2 regions of the Kyrpidia spormannii genome follow, and region 1 is predicted to be linked to the other one. Evidence: predicted binding sites of a transcription regulator. Region 1 holds the regulator's gene; the other holds the start of a gene.
The links. Region 1 encodes CtsR, which represses protease genes until heat stress. Its sites were predicted from a motif close to ATGGTCAATAAAGGTCAAACA; they were not measured.
Positions count from the first base shown of each region.

Region 2: clpP (ATP-dependent Clp endopeptidase proteolytic subunit ClpP) is a predicted target of CtsR. The motif match lies at 2,458-2,478, and genes of this name have one in related genera.

Region 1 covers NZ_CP024955.1:110,536-118,340, forward strand. The annotation lists gene CVV65_RS00605 (basic amino acid ABC transporter substrate-binding protein) at 1-585, shown strand, start outside; gene CVV65_RS00610 (amino acid ABC transporter permease) at 708-1,382, shown strand; gene CVV65_RS00615 (amino acid ABC transporter ATP-binding protein) at 1,369-2,091, shown strand; gene CVV65_RS00620 (TetR/AcrR family transcriptional regulator) at 2,173-2,751, opposite strand; gene CVV65_RS00625 (CtsR family transcriptional regulator) at 3,007-3,468, shown strand; gene CVV65_RS00630 (UvrB/UvrC motif-containing protein) at 3,474-3,977, shown strand; gene CVV65_RS00635 (protein arginine kinase) at 3,996-5,063, shown strand; gene CVV65_RS00640 (ATP-dependent Clp protease ATP-binding subunit) at 5,166-7,610, shown strand.
Region 2 covers NZ_CP024955.1:1,361,769-1,369,573, reverse strand. The annotation lists gene CVV65_RS06970 (glyceraldehyde-3-phosphate dehydrogenase) at 1-471, opposite strand, end outside; gene CVV65_RS06965 (class I SAM-dependent methyltransferase) at 703-1,830, opposite strand; gene clpP (ATP-dependent Clp endopeptidase proteolytic subunit ClpP) at 1,827-2,405, opposite strand; gene CVV65_RS16935 (hypothetical protein) at 2,570-2,731, opposite strand; gene CVV65_RS06955 (cysteine hydrolase family protein) at 2,831-3,304, opposite strand; gene CVV65_RS06950 (hypothetical protein) at 3,309-3,602, opposite strand; gene CVV65_RS06945 (LON peptidase substrate-binding domain-containing protein) at 3,595-4,221, opposite strand; gene CVV65_RS06940 (IDEAL domain-containing protein) at 4,381-4,821, shown strand; gene CVV65_RS06935 (hypothetical protein) at 4,877-5,386, opposite strand; gene CVV65_RS06930 (YlbF/YmcA family competence regulator) at 5,807-6,193, shown strand; gene CVV65_RS06925 (DUF1292 domain-containing protein) at 6,251-6,553, shown strand; gene CVV65_RS06920 (zinc finger protein 62) at 6,683-6,865, shown strand; tRNA gene CVV65_RS06915 (tRNA-Gly) at 6,962-7,035, opposite strand; tRNA gene CVV65_RS06910 (tRNA-Ser) at 7,039-7,132, opposite strand; gene CVV65_RS06905 (glucose-6-phosphate isomerase) at 7,454-7,805, opposite strand, start outside.

The DNA.
Region 1 (7,805 bases):
GCGCAGAAGGAGAATATGCAAGTCGACCTGAAGACGATGGACTTCCAGGGGCTCATTCCCGCCCTACAGACCGGGGATATTGACGTGGCCGTCGCCGGTATCACCATTACGGACGACCGCAAGAAATCTGTGAATTTCTCGGATCCTTATTATCATTCCGGGCTATCTATCCTTGTGAAAAAGGACAATACCACAATTAACGGCCCCGACGATCTCACCGGGAAGACTGTTGCCGTAAAACTGGGTACCACCGCGGATCTGATGTTTAGCAAGAAACCCGGTGTCAATGTGAAACGGTTTACCAACATCAGCGACGCCTACAGTGAACTGCAGAACGGCGGGGCAGATGCTGTCGTGTTCGACAACCCCGTTAATCTGAACTATATCAGGACGGGTCACGATAACGTAAAGATCGTAGGTCCGCTGTTGACCGGTGAGGACTACGGGATTGCTGTGCGGAAGAACGCACCAGACCTGCTTCAGAAAATCAATGACGGTCTGAAACAGGTGATGGCCGACGGCACTTATGACAAACTGTATCAACAGTATTTTGGCGACGAACCCAATGGCAAGATTAAACACTGAGAGGTAAATCTTCACCTGGCATGGGATTGGCGGCCGTCAGGATCGCTCCGGCGGGTTCTGACGGCCGATTCATATTCCCCAGGGGTTGGTTCCGCCGGCTAGAAGCTGTAAGGAGGGGAAACATGGAAGCTTGGCAATCGGTATTGCAGAATTCCTCCATGCTGATCCAGGGACTAGGTTATACCCTGGAGTACTCCTTGTACGCCGTGGTTCTCGGGACAGTTCTGGGCTTGATCTTCGCTCTTTTTCGTCTCTCGGGCAGTCGCATTCTTCGCGCCTTGGGTACGGTATACGTTGATATTTTCCGAGGCACTCCGCTCCTGGTCCAGATCTTTTTCATTTATTTCGGCTTGCCCCAAGTCCTCCCCCTCCACCAATGGTTTGGGGATTTTTACACGTTACTAGCCGGGGCTGCAGCGCTGGCGCTGAATGAAGGCGCTTATATCACCGAGATTATCCGGGCGGGCATATTATCCGTCGATAAAGGCCAGTGGGAGGCCGCAGAGAGCATTGGCATGACGTCGTACCAAAAAATGAGATATATCATTTTGCCCCAGGCGTTCAAACGAATGATTCCGCCCCTTGTCAACCAGTTTATTCAAACGATCAAAGACACGTCTCTGTTGTCGGTCATTTCCATCACGGAGCTCGTTCGAGCAGCACAAATTGTCATCGTTACCACTTATTTTGCTCTACAGTTCTGGACGGCGGTGGCGGTGTTGTACCTTATAGTTATTCTCCTGCTGACCAAGCTTTCGCAGTATCTGGAGAGGAGGCTGCAGGTTGATCAGCGTTAAAAATCTTCGCAAACAGTTTGGCGACCACGTGGTTTTGCAGGACATTTCCGTGGAAGTGGCGGCTCAAGAGGTTGTGGTCATCATCGGACCATCGGGTTCAGGAAAAAGCACGTTCCTGCGCTGTCTCAATGGTCTAGAAAAACCCACCTCCGGCCACATTGTCATCGCTGGCCACGAGTTGACGGGCCATAAAGCGGACTTGATCGAGATTCGAAAACAAGTCGGCATGGTGTTCCAACGCTTTAACCTGTTTCATCATTTGAGCGTTATGGATAACATCACCATCGGCCCGATCAAAGTTCTGGGGAAATCAAAGGCGGAGGCCACGGAATTAGCCGAGGAACTGCTTCGTAAGGTCGGTATTCCTGAGAAGGCTAACGCAATGCCGGACCAGTTGTCGGGCGGACAGCAACAGCGGGTGGCCATCGCCAGGGCTTTGGCCATGAAACCCAAGGTGATGCTGTTTGATGAGCCCACTTCCGCCCTCGATCCGGAAATGGTCGGGGAAGTCCTCGCCGTCATGAAAGACCTGGCCAGGGACGGTATGACCATGGTGGTGGTCACTCATGAGATGGGGTTTGCCAGGGAAGTGGGCGATCGAGTGTTATTCATGGATGGCGGTTATGTCGTGGAGGAAGGCACTCCGGCGGATGTGTTCGACCATCCTCAACAAGAGCGAACCCGGGCTTTTTTGTCCAAGGTTCTGTGACCAGTATTCCGACATCCGCGGGCTGGGGGTGTCTGCCAGCCCGGGAACCATTCTGGTGCGATTCCCAGTCGCGGCCACCCGTCACGTCCTTCCCTTTTTGAGGCCGTTTAAAAACAGATCCGCCATCTGATCCGCAATCTCTTCGGCGGTGTATTTTCCTTCTTCTTTAAACCATCGGTACACCCAGTTACACGACCCCAGGATGGTGAGGGCTGCAATGCGGCTGTCCTTTACGTAGAAAACTCCTGCCGCTACCCCTTCATTGATGATCTGGGTCCAGAGGTTCAGGTAGCGATCGGTTAGATCTCGAATGACCTCATTATGAGGTTCCCCGAGTGAAAAAGCTTCCCGGAGCAGTACTGTGGACATGGAAAGGTACTGGGTGATATACTGCATGTGCGTACGGATTCCCTGGCGGAAGCGCTCTTCCACAGGCAGGTCCGTGTCAATGATCTCCTCCAGCCTGCGCACGAATCCGCTGATGGCCTGGTGGGTGATCTTGAGCAGCAGTTCTTCTTTGCTCGCGATGTAGTGGTAAAGACTGCCTTTTTGAAGCCCTACCGCATCGGCGATGTCCTGAACTGATGTAGCATGGTACCCCTTTTGTTCAAACAGCTGGATGGCCGCTGCAGCGATTTCTTCGTACTTATTCCCCGCCATGGTTGGATCTCCCCTACCAATCGTTCGTTTTGTCCCAGTGTACTCAAAAATTCCACTTCTTGCAAGGGGCATGAAGGCCGCTGATCGGACGGATATCTTGAAGTATACAACCCATACTAGAAAAGAAACAGGGTGGATAAAAAATTTTCGCCGCCCTCTTGCATCCTCCCCCAAGAAAAGGTTATAATGAGGCCGAAGGTCAAAGTTAGTCAAAGTCAAACGCCTCCATAGGGCGACTCTGAAGGGGGAGGGTCGATGCGTAATATCACAGATCTGATCGAGCAACATCTAAAATCGATCCTTCAACAGAGCCGTGATGGCGTCGTAGAGATCCAGCGAGGCGAACTCGCCGAACAGTTCAATTGCGTTCCTTCTCAGATTAACTACGTCATCAGCACACGGTTTACTGTGGAACGCGGTTACATTGTTGAATCCAAGCGAGGTGGAGGCGGCTATATCCGCATCCGAAAGTTGGAATTCGGCCAGGAACGGCCCATCCACGACGAGCTCATTCGCCTCATTGGCGAGGAAGTGACACAACGAGAGGCCCACGATATTATCGATCATCTGTTTGAAGATGGATTCGTGACCGAACGGGAGGTGCGCCTGTTGCACGCCGCCGTGTGCCGGGACGTGCTGCGGGGACCGATTCCCTATCGCGATCAATTGCGCGCCAGATTGCTTCGAGCGATGCTGGTGGAGCTTCTGAGAGGGTGAGGATCGTGATTTGTCAACAATGTGGCAAACGGCCTGCCACGGTGCACATGACGAAGATTGTAAACGGCCAGAAATCGGAACGACACTTATGCGAGATTTGTGCCAACGAATCGGGGGAGTTGCAGTTTGTCCCCGGGGCGTTTTCTTTTCCTAACCTACTCGGGAGCTTTTTTAGCGGGGAGGCGGCCCCTGGGGTTCCCCAGGTTCAGACCCTTCGTTGTCCGACTTGTGGCTTGACCTATCAGCAGTTCACCCAGGTGAGCCGTTTCGGTTGTCCAAACTGTTACCAGGCCTTTGATCCAGTTTTGGACCCAATGCTCCGCCGCATCCACGGCAGCACCACTCACACCGGCAAAGTTCCGCGCCGCGGGGGCGGGAAGTTGCGGGTGCGGCGGGAACTGGAGCATCTGAAGGAGCAGTTGCGGGAAAAGGTTCGCTTGGAACAATTCGAAGAAGCGGCTCGCCTACGGGATCAAATCCGGGCTCTCGAGCAACAGCTCGGCGGGTGAACCGAGGGGGGATGTGAGGTGTCATTGGAGGATTTTGTCCATCGGACATCCAGCTATTGGATGCGCGCCGACGGTCCAGAAGATGAGATGGTAATGAGCACAAGGGTCAGGCTGGCTCGGAATCTGGCTGACCTTCCCTTCCCCATGTTGGCCACCGAGGGACAGATGGATGAGGTTTTGGAGCGGGTGAACCGGGCCCTTCGCCATCCGTCGGTCCAGGACTTGGGTCACTTTGAGATGTTGCCGATGAATCGAGTTCATGAGTTAGACCGAGAGGTGTTGATGGAAAAACATTTGATCAGCCCGGACCTCGTGGAACACCCCAGGCGGAGTGCCGTAGTGCTTCGGGACGATGAAACCATCAGCATTATGGTGGGCGAAGAGGACCATTTGCGCATCCAATGCCTTTTCCCCGGGCTACAACTCAAACCTGCCTGGGACATGGCCAGTCGGGTGGATGATGCGCTGGAAGCGACGCTCGATTGGGCATATGATGAAAAAAGAGGATATCTGACTGCCTGCCCCACGAACGTCGGGACGGGAATGCGGGCCTCGGTGATGATGCATTTGCCCGCTCTGGTGATGACCGATCAGATTCGCCGGGTCCTTCATGCCATCTCCCAAGTGGGACTCGCTGTCCGGGGGATTTATGGGGAAGGGACGGAAGCAGTAGGAAATCTCTTTCAGGTGTCGAATCAAATTACTTTAGGACAGTCTGAAGAGGAGATCGTTCACAATCTGTACGGGGTGACCCGACAGCTGATCGAACATGAACGGCGGGCTAGGCAGTTGCTGCTAGAGCAAAACAGGCCCGAGTTAGAGGACCGCATCGGTCGGTCCTACGGCATCCTGCGGTACGCCAAGCGCCTCGATTCTAAAGAAACGATGCAACGATTGTCGGATGTCCGTTTGGGGATCGACCTCGGTATCATTACCGGGGTGCCTAAAGGAATTTTGAAAGAGCTGATGGTGTTAACCCGACCGGCCCTTCTGCAGACTTATGAAGGCCGGGAACTTTCTCCTCAAGAACGCGACGTGCACCGGGCGGCCTTGATTCGAGAGCGGCTGCGTGCGCTGTCCGCCTGAAGGACGGTGTCACGACGTGATCTGGAGTGGAATTTGGACCCCGCATCATGCGGTTAGTCGGTATAGGACAGGACATACACAAGACGATGGGGGTGTTGACGAATGATGTTCGGACGTTTCACCGAGCGGGCACAAAAAGTCTTGGCCCTGGCGCATGAAGAGGCGAGTCGCCTCGGGCATTCGGGAATTGGGACCGAACATATCCTCCTGGGTCTCGTCCGGGAAGGGGACGGAATCGCAGCAAAAGCCCTGATGAGTTTAGGGCTGAGCAGCGAGAAGATTCAGCGGGAAGTGGAGAAGATCATCGGTCGGGGCCCGGGGCAAGGAGCGGCCATGACCTATACTCCCCGGGCGAAGAAAGTGATTGAGCTCTCTATCGATGAGGCTCGGAAGCTGGGCCATAACTATGTGGGGACCGAGCATATTCTGCTGGGCTTGATTCGCGAGGGCGAGGGGGTGGCCGCCCGGGTGCTCAACAACCTCGGGGTGAGCCTTCCCAAAGCCCGGCAGCAAGTCATTCAGTTGCTCGGCGGGGATTCCGCGGAAACGAATCAGGAGAATCAGCAGTCTGCCAATACGCCGACCTTGGACAGCCTCGCCCGGGATTTGACCCAGATGGCGAGGGACGGCAAACTCGACCCGGTGATTGGGCGCAATAAGGAGATCGAGCGGGTCATTCAGGTACTGTCCCGGCGCACGAAGAACAATCCGGTGCTCATCGGCGAGCCGGGAGTCGGCAAAACGGCCATCGCCGAAGGTCTGGCCCAACGCATTGTCGCCAACGAGATTCCCGAGATACTCCGCAACAAGCGGGTTATGGTTCTGGACATGGGAACGGTGGTGGCCGGGACGAAGTACCGGGGGGAATTTGAAGATCGCCTGAAAAAGATCATGGATGAGATTCGCCAAGCTGGAAACGTGATCCTGTTTATTGATGAGCTGCACACCCTCATCGGCGCCGGTGGGGCGGAAGGGGCCATTGATGCGTCCAATATCTTGAAACCAGCTTTGGCCCGAGGCGAATTGCAATGTATCGGCGCCACGACACTGGATGAGTACCGAAAACACATTGAGAAAGATGCGGCCTTGGAACGGCGGTTCCAACCGATCATGGTGGATCAACCGACGCCGGAGGAAGCTATCCAGATTCTTCACGGTCTGCGAGATCGGTATGAAGCCCATCATCGGGTGAAGATCAGTGACGAGGCCCTCGAAGCAGCGGTGCGCCTGTCCGATCGTTATATCAGCGATCGTTACCTTCCGGACAAGGCCATCGATCTGATCGACGAAGCGGCCTCCAGGGTGCGGCTCCGGACCCATACGGCACCGCCGAATCTCAAAGAGCTCGAGGAGCAGCTGGAAGAGGTGCGCAAGGAGAAAGAAGCCGCGGTGCAGAGCCAGGAATTCGAAAAGGCGGCTGCCTTGCGGGATAGGGAGCAACGGCTGCGGGAAGAACTCGAGAAACGGAAGCAAGAATGGCAACAAAAGCAAGCCTCCAAGGATTCAGTGGTCACTGAGGAGGATATCGCGGAGATCGTGTCCAGTTGGACCGGTATTCCCGTGAAGAAATTGGCCGAAGAGGAGTCCGAGCGGCTGTTGCACATGGAAGAGATCCTGCACAAGCGGGTGATCGGCCAGGATGAAGCGGTGGAAGCCGTGTCCCGGGCGATTCGCCGGGCGAGGGCAGGGTTGAAAGATCCGAAACGGCCCATTGGTTCTTTTATCTTCCTTGGCCCCACCGGGGTCGGGAAAACGGAGCTGGCCCGGGCCCTGGCAGAAGCGATGTTTGGCGATGAGAATGCCGTCGTCCGCATCGACATGTCCGAGTATATGGAGCGCCACACGACTTCGCGGTTGATTGGGGCGCCTCCCGGTTACGTGGGATATGAAGAGGGTGGGCAACTCACCGAAAAGATCCGGCGCAAACCCTACTCGGTGGTTTTGTTGGATGAGATCGAAAAGGCACACCCCGAGGTGTTTAACATCCTGTTGCAGGTTTTGGACGATGGGCGTCTGACTGATGGCAAAGGGCGGACCGTGGATTTCCGAAACACGGTGATCATCATGACTTCCAACGTCGGGGCCCAGAGCATCCGGCGGGGTGGCCCCCTCGGATTCGCTGCCCGCTCGGAGGAAGAAGACGCCTATAAGGATATGAAAAATAAAGTGATGGAGGAATTGAAACGCCAGTTCCGGCCGGAGTTCCTCAATCGAATCGACGAAGTTATCGTCTTTCACGCCCTGACCCAGCAAGACATCATGCGCATTGTCGACCTCATGGTGGATGATCTGCGGAAGCGGTTGCGAGACCACGATATCGATTTTGAACTCACGGACGACGCCAAGGCATTCCTGGCAAAGGAAGGGTTCGATCCCACCTATGGGGCGCGGCCGCTCAAGCGGGCGATTCAGCGGCACATCGAAGATCGACTTTCGGAAGCGCTGCTGAACGGAACCATCGTGAAGGGCGACCGGGTCCGGATCGACTTCCAAGATGGCGCTTTGACCGTACGAAAACTTGAACCGTCGTCTGCGCCCACAGTCTGATGTCCGGCCGGGGGATCCCCGGTTGGGCCGGTCCCCGGTTCCGCCGCCGGACTGCGGGTCCAAAGGCCGTCCCTGGAGGGGTTTCCCCCCTCGGGGGACGGCCTGTTTTTTCTCCTTGCTTTACATTGGGATAAAAACTGGCGATCAAATAAAAATGGGTATATATTAGAAAATGGATTTTTATGCATATAGAGA
Region 2 (7,805 bases), 1.3 Mb from region 1:
CAGGCAGTTCGTCGTACAGGAGGCCGCCGAAAGGATGTGATGCCGGGAAGGATCATACACATCTTCGTTGACACCCATGACGATGGTGACATCTTCGTTTTTCCCAGGGGCTGTAATGACCACTTTCTTCGCGCCCTGCTGCACATGTTTACTGGCTCCATCCCGATCCCGAAATTTCCCCGTCGCCTCGATGACGATGTCGACGCCGAGATCCCCCCAGGGTAGCTGCAGTGGATCCCGATCGCTCAGCAGCCGGATCTCCCGGCCGTTCACCCACAGGCAACCGTCCCCGGCCTCCACGTCTCCGCGGAATAAACCGTGGACCGAGTCGTACTTCACCAAGTGTGCCAATGTTGCCGCGTCCGCTGTGGCGTTGACGGCCACGATATCCACATCGCTAAATCGCAGTGCCGCCCGCAAAACCATCCGGCCGATTCGTCCAAATCCGTTGATGCCGACTCGAATTGCCATCGACCTGCCTCCCTACCCGCAGATTCCTCCCTTCCATTGTACATGGTTTCACCCGATTGTTCTATACTGTTTTTCATGAGCCTTGAAAAAGTATGTCACATTTCCGCGAACATCGGGAAAACCCATCAAAGTCCAGAGCCTGTGATTACGGTTGCGCCCCCCGGAGGATAAACGCCAGCCCCATGATCAGAAACAAGGCGCCGGCCAGCACAAGAGCGATGGATAATTTCTTCAGCATTCCGCATCGACCCCTTTACGGATCTCCAACACCCGAAACGCTTCACCGAGACCCCCGGGGAGAAGGAGTTGTTTGATCGCGCGATTCCGCCGGGCCCGGGGATCAAAGGGCTGGTCCGCTGGGCAATCGGACAATTCCCGGGCAATTCCCGCATCCCACAGAAATTCGCCCAAGGACCCTTCAAAAACCACTTCTCCGCCCACTGCCTGGGCGACCCGCCGTAAAACCGTGAAATTCACATCCGCCGTGATATCCCTCTCCCCCGGCTCGTCCCACCACCGATCGAGACACCGGTGCTGAAAAAATGCCCGCAGGGTACCGTGGGGACGATGCGGTCCGTACAGGCGATCCTCGTCGTCCCCGTAATCGACAATGAGGACCAGCCCTTCCCTCAGCTGTTTAAACACGCGACGAATCCAGGCCGTGGCACCGGGGGCCACCTCGAACCCGCACTCGGGAGGTACCCGCGGGCGCCATTCTTCAAAGGCCCGGCGCCCCTCAGGCGAAGCCGGGCCGTACTTTCGAAGCCACCGACCGTCCGGTCCTAGATCCACCCAGGCCTCCTCCAGCCCCTCCGGGCCCCGCCGTAACAAGTGGGCAGGCATCGCATCCAAAAGCTCGTGGGCGATCACTATACCCCGGTCCAACCTCGGCATCTTCTCGGGCCAATCCACCGCCGTCCCGTAGTTCTCCAATCGGCGGGCCTGGTGCTTTCTCCAGGCCGGGGAGATCTCCACGATGGAATACCGGACACTCCCAACCCCCACCTCCGGCCACGCGGCGAAAATCTGCTCCGCCAGCCGTCCGGTCCCGGCGCCAAACTCCACGATTCGTACGTCCGGCCACCCGTACTGGCGGGCGCGCTGCGCCGCCCAAGCCGCGATGGTCTTTCCGTAAACCGGGTGAACATCCGGGGCGGTGTAAAAGTCCCCAGCCCGCCCAAACACATCATGTTCTCTCATGTAATAACCGCCCGCCGGGTCGTACAGCGCCCACTCCATGAAAGTGAAAGCGGTCATAGGCCCTTTCTGGCGAATCCGCTCGGCCAATCGCTCTTTTAAGGGGACCTGCCGCGAAGAAGCACCGGGTTGCCGGGGCTTTGGATCCGACACCTGGCTCACTGTCGGATCACGTCGTCGATCAGGCCGTATTCCTTCGCTTCATCCGCCGACATAAACCGATCGCGATCGGTATCCTCCTCAATCCGGGACAGGGGCTGACCGGTCCTCTCACTGAGAATTCGGTTTAACTTTTCCCGCACCCGCAGAATTCGATCCGCATGGATCTTGATGTCCACCGCCTGTCCTTGGACCCCGCCCAAGGGTTGGTGAATCATGATTTCGCTGTTGGGCAGAGCCCGCCGTTTTCCCTTCGCTCCAGCTGCCAATAGCACCGCTGCCATGCTCGCCGCCATCCCCACACAGATCGTCGCCACATCCGGACGGATGTACTGCATCGTATCGAGGATCGCCATCCCTGCCGTCACCGATCCCCCGGGGCTGTTAATGTACAGCGACACGTCCTTTTCCGGATCCTCGGCCGCCAAGAAAAGCAGTTGGGCGATCACCGAGTTCGCCACCTGGTCATCGATGGGCGTCCCGAGAAAAATAATCCGGTCTTTCAGAAGACGTGAATAAATATCGTACGATCGTTCCCCGCGACTTGTCTGTTCCACCACAATCGGTACAAAATACATACTTTCCCCTCCTTCATCCACCTTTATCCCCATTATGCCATATCGAACTTCAAAGGTCAAAAATGGTCAAAGAAAAAAGCGCCCCAGTATCCTTTGACCAGGGGCGCTCGTTCAAGCCTGACCCGGGCCCATACCTCGAACAGACTGACGGCAACCGGTCAGCCCTACCGAAACCGGACCCCGAATTTCCCCCGGCTGGTCCGGTACAACTCCACTTCCTTTGGGGGGGTGGGTCCATGAATCCGTTTATCCCCTTCCACCCACATGACGGCGCAGTAGGCTTCGAACTTGCTCTCATACAGTCCTGCCCAGTATATCCAGGACATGTTCCATCCCCTTCGCCGCTTTTCGCTTATTGTGCGATGTCGGCAAAGGGTTTATGCTCTCCCCACTCGCAAGGCGGGTGGCCTAAGCGGGACAGATCCTCACATCCAGACCCGGTCCCCGCCCACGTTTAGGATATTCTCATGACCGAGAACCTGCCCCATGACTTTCATCGCCATGGTGTTGGAACCGTGGGTAAAATACGACCCGCACAGCCGCTGCAGGATCTTCACCTTATAACCGGCGTCCGTGAGGGCAAACATCGTGGCCAGAATTGTGGTCTCAGAATCCACTCCCGCCAGGTGAACCTCTTCGATTCGAGCTTTCTCCAGGTGGTCCCGCACCTCGGGGTTCAGGGCCGAGTACGTCGTTTTCTCCACCACCACCGCCTTGTCGTGGTGCAACAACAGCGTATCCTCGCCTCGGTTATCTTCGTGCACCCAGTGAGTGAGAATAATGAGATCATATTCGTGGCCATGTTCATCCAGGTACTTTTGGCATAGGGTCTCAATGTAATCCAGGGTGTTCCCCAAAAAATCCTCTTGTACATCGGTGATCAGCAGTGCCTTTTTCATCGCCTCACGCCCTTTCTCCGCGATCGTCAGATTCCGTCCTCATGGTATCATCGGGAAATTCGCTTGTAAATCGCTTCACCAAACCGGCACAGACCAGTCTTCCTACTGCCTGATAATACCCCGACGCCGCTTCAAGTAAACGGTCAATCAACTCTTCGGGACAGCCTGTCGCTTGACAGACCTCCCGCTCTCGATGGAGCAACGGGCCGAACTCTGTCACTTCCCGCCTGGCGGACTCCGCAATCCGGTCCAACTCCTGCAACGGATACCACTCCCAGCCCTTTGCTCCCTTACCCACAGCGACCTCCCCCCGGCTCCGATCGACTCGTCTGATGCAAGGCTTGTTCGAGCCACGAGGAGAGAATGAGCAGCCGTTCACTGGCCCTACCCGAGGCGAGGAGTCGCTGCCGTTCCATGATGTCCAGCTCCAAGGTCCCAGCCACCAGCCAGGTCAGCCGGGCAGGATCCCGGGGGATGTGCCAAGAGGTCTGATTCTGGGGTCGGCGGGCAGCGTTATAATGGTGAAACTGCGCCCTTACCCGGGCGACCAACGCCTCAATCTCCCGAAACGGCTCTTCCACATCGTAGAGGGGTTGTACCCGGGCGGTAAGACAGGGGCCGTCATAGGCGCTATAGAGAACGCGGAACCGTTGGCGGCCGGTCACCTTGACCGACATTCTCCCGTCCGCGAATTGAGTGACCTCCTGAATCCAGGCCGTTGTGCCTACCCGATGGGGCACCGCCTCATCGCCGACCTCATCCCCGCTTTGAATTAAGGTCACGCCAAAAGGCACCCTTTGCATCAGACACCACTCGATCATCGTGCGGTATCGCCGTTCAAACACGTGCAAAGCCAGAGTCTGGCGGGGGAAGAGCACGGTGTGTAACGGAAACAGCGGGAGGTCAAACCACTCCAATGGAGAATCCCTCCGTTCATGCCTTTACGGCTCGGATTTTCAACCGGATATGCCGGATCCTTCGCGAAATTTGGGTTGTCCGTCCGCCCCATTCTGCGTATGATGATACATAAGAACGAGTTATCTGCTCGTCGGATGATCCGTAAGGAGGGTGGAGCAATGGTGGCCAAGGAGCATCTGCTTGCATTGAAAAACCGCATCCTCCCCCCCGGGGCCGGTCCGGTCATTGAACTGCTCTCCCAGCACCATCAGCAACTCGAGATGACCTCGATCATCCTGGAGCACGTACCGCTCATCATCATCGGTCGCCACGGCATGATCGCCCGGCTGCCAATCGACGGACGGATCACCAAGCTGAGTCAGCCTCCCGAGATCCTGACGTCTTTGCAGCGATTCTTTGAAGGCGAACAAATTTTGTACGTGTTTATCAACCTGCCCGAAATCCAATTCCCCGCCGCGGTGACGGAAGTCATTCGCGAAGTGGAGGAACGCGTTCAGAAACGGGATGAGTTGATGCGCCAGATCGATGAAGCGCTGGAACGCCGGGACCGGGGAGCCTTTCTTCGCCTCGCGCAAAGCCTTGCCCAGCTGGAAGAGTAACCCATCGCCGGGTCAAACCCGGCGTTTTTTTGTGCGAACCGCCCTCAGAGACGGCCTATTCCCCCTCTTCCCCCATTTCGGAACCCTCCTGGCGGATGTCGAGCAGATGACCATACCGCTTGACGAACACTTCGGAAATCTCCCGGTGCTCCTGGCCGTTCAGAGGCTCCACCGCCACCTCACCCGGTTCGCCTTCCAGCCGGAAAAACCAGATCATCGGGTTGGTCTCGGCCTTGCGATCGTAATAAGCTCCGTAGCGCCTTCCCCGGTGTTCAAACAGGGCACCCAGAGCCGCCTCCGCCACCTCGTCCTCCTCGTGCACCGACACAAAAAAGACATCCCCAACCTCCGCCAAAACCCTCTCCGTGAATGTCTCGCCCGGATACTCGAGGACAGTGGCCCCGCCGTCATCCCCTTCGTGCAAGACGTAAAGGTCCCTCCGCCCATCCCGGTCGAACTGCCAGAGCACCAGGTGGGCCTCCCCGTAAAAAAATGCGTACGGCCGGGCCTTGGTGAACGTAAACACCACCTTCGTCTCCCCCCGAATCCCCGTACGTGTGAACATGGCAGCGGCAGGGCTTCCCCCTGCCGACCGCCGTCAACGTTTCCAAGACAGATACTGCTTGCGCACCGCTTCTTCGGTGTTCTCTTTCGTCAAAGACGCGCACATAAACAATAACGCCACAATCGCAGCCGCCGCGGCCACCACCCCGAGCATAACGAATCCGCCTCCTTTTCCAGTACCCTTCCCCCTAAGCATAAAAACAATCCAATGTCCCCGTCAAGTCAAGCCAACACTTTTCCCGGATTTCTACGTTCCGTCGACGTCATCAAATTGTTCCTTCACTCAATCCCATCCGCCTTGCACCCGATATCCACTCCGAATACAATCGAAACGATACGATGATCCTGGGCCAACACGCCGGACGCCCAGACCGTCCAGACGGCTATCCGGGTCCGAAAGCCCAGTCAAGGGGGAACGATCTTGGCTTTAGACGTGAACGAATTATGGGCACAAGCCTACGAACTGGGACTGCTCATCGCCGACTCTTCGGAAATCGAAGCGTACCGCCTGGCGGAGAAAGCCCTGGGCGAGAACGCCGAAGCCCAGGCACTCATGAGGGAACTCCGGGAACAACAAGAACAGCTGGACCGCCTCAGGGCTTACGGCTCCGGGGAACATTTGCGGCCTCTCGAGGAAAGCATCGAGGAGATTCTGAAAGCCCTCGATGCCATCCCCGAGGTCGTAGCGTTCAAGAATGCCCAGCAACAGGTGAACGACCTTTTGAAAGAGGTGACCCGGACCATCCTGTCCGCCATGCAGGATCCTCCTGAACCTCCACCCGGCCCACGCGATTGCGGTTGTGATTAAGGTTGCCGAGGAACGGAAAAACATGCTATGATGAGTCGAATTCCCCGAGAGGAGTCGATGGTATCCGTGCCTCATGACAACCATGTTCACGACGAACACCACGACCACGATCATGACGAAACCGTTCTCCTGGAGGACGAGAATGGAAACGAGCGGGAATTTCGGATCGTCGACGTGATTGAAGTTGGCGGTAAGGAATACGCCGTTCTCGTGCCCGAAGATGAACCCGAAGGAGACGGCGTCGTCCTCCGCATCGACACCGACGCAGATGGCGAAGAATATTTAGTGGACATTGAAGACGATGCGGAATGGGACCGGGTCGTCCAGGCGTATGAAGCCGCTGTTGAGGAGGACAACTGACCTCGGCGTCCACCCCCGGCTCGATAACCATGGCGCCTTTCCCCGTCTCTTCGGGCCGGGGGACTCCGATTTTATCGATCGCAAGAAGCCGCAGAAATGCGGCTTTTGTTCTCAGGGGGGGACCGGATTATGGAGATTTTCGTCGTGTGCCCGACCTGTCAACGCCACGACTATTATGAAGTTCCGGAAGACCTGGAGGTGGGGATGTACGACCCCGAACCCGTCGGCCTCTGGCGCTGCCCGAACTGTGGCCGGGAATACGCCGTCCGGGTAACGGTGACCCTCCACCCGCTGAGCCGCAAAAACCCTTGATTCTTTCAGCCGGGATCCCACCGATACAGGCCATGTAGTAAAATGGATCCCTCTTCAGGGATCCATTGTTTCGATAAAATTACATTGTCCACGACATGGAGCGGGTGATGGGAATCGAACCCACGTAACCAGCTTGGAAGGCTGGGGCTCTACCATTGAGCTACACCCGCGAATGGCGGAGTGAGACGGATTCGAACCGTCGATACGGCTCGTCGCCGTATACTCGCTTAGCAGGCGAGCGCCTTCGACCTACTCGGCCATCACTCCGCGGGACAGCGGCCATGAGATAAGCGGGGACAACTCTCGCTAAGTCCGTCCCGGGTCAACAACCAGGACCAGCAGCCGCAACGGGCAGTTTTCATTGTATCGATTCCAGAGTCTCCATGTCAACTGCTCGGCTCGTCAGGATCGTCATGTCCTCCCCGAAAATCGCCATTCATGGCGGATATGCACCTAAAACGACACAATACGCCCGGAATCCGGCTCCAATCACAGAACAGCATCTTACACCAACCACAGTTCGTGGCGAGGTTGGCACCTTTTTTCTTCACTGCTTCGGCATTGCCCATCTGGAGGATTTTTTGGCTTCTAGGCTCCGGCAACCGGCCCGCTCAACAAACGAGCTTTCAACTTGCGTTTGTATGCCTCCACTCCGGGTTGGTCATAGGGATCCACCCCGAGCAGATAGCCGCCCAGGGCGCAGGCCGCCTCGAAGAAAAAGACTAATTCGCCGACCAATTCCTCCCCCGGCCCTTTCGCTTCAATCCAGAGCTGGGGCACCCCGCCCTCCCGATGCGCCTCCATCACGGCCGCCATCGCCGCCTCTTGGAGATCATCCAGTCTCTTCCCGGCAAGATAAGCGGAGGCCGCGTCCACATCGTCCGGAATCACCGCCCGGGGATCCGGCGGCTCCCCGTTAGCCGGCTGGGGCGCCGAGGAC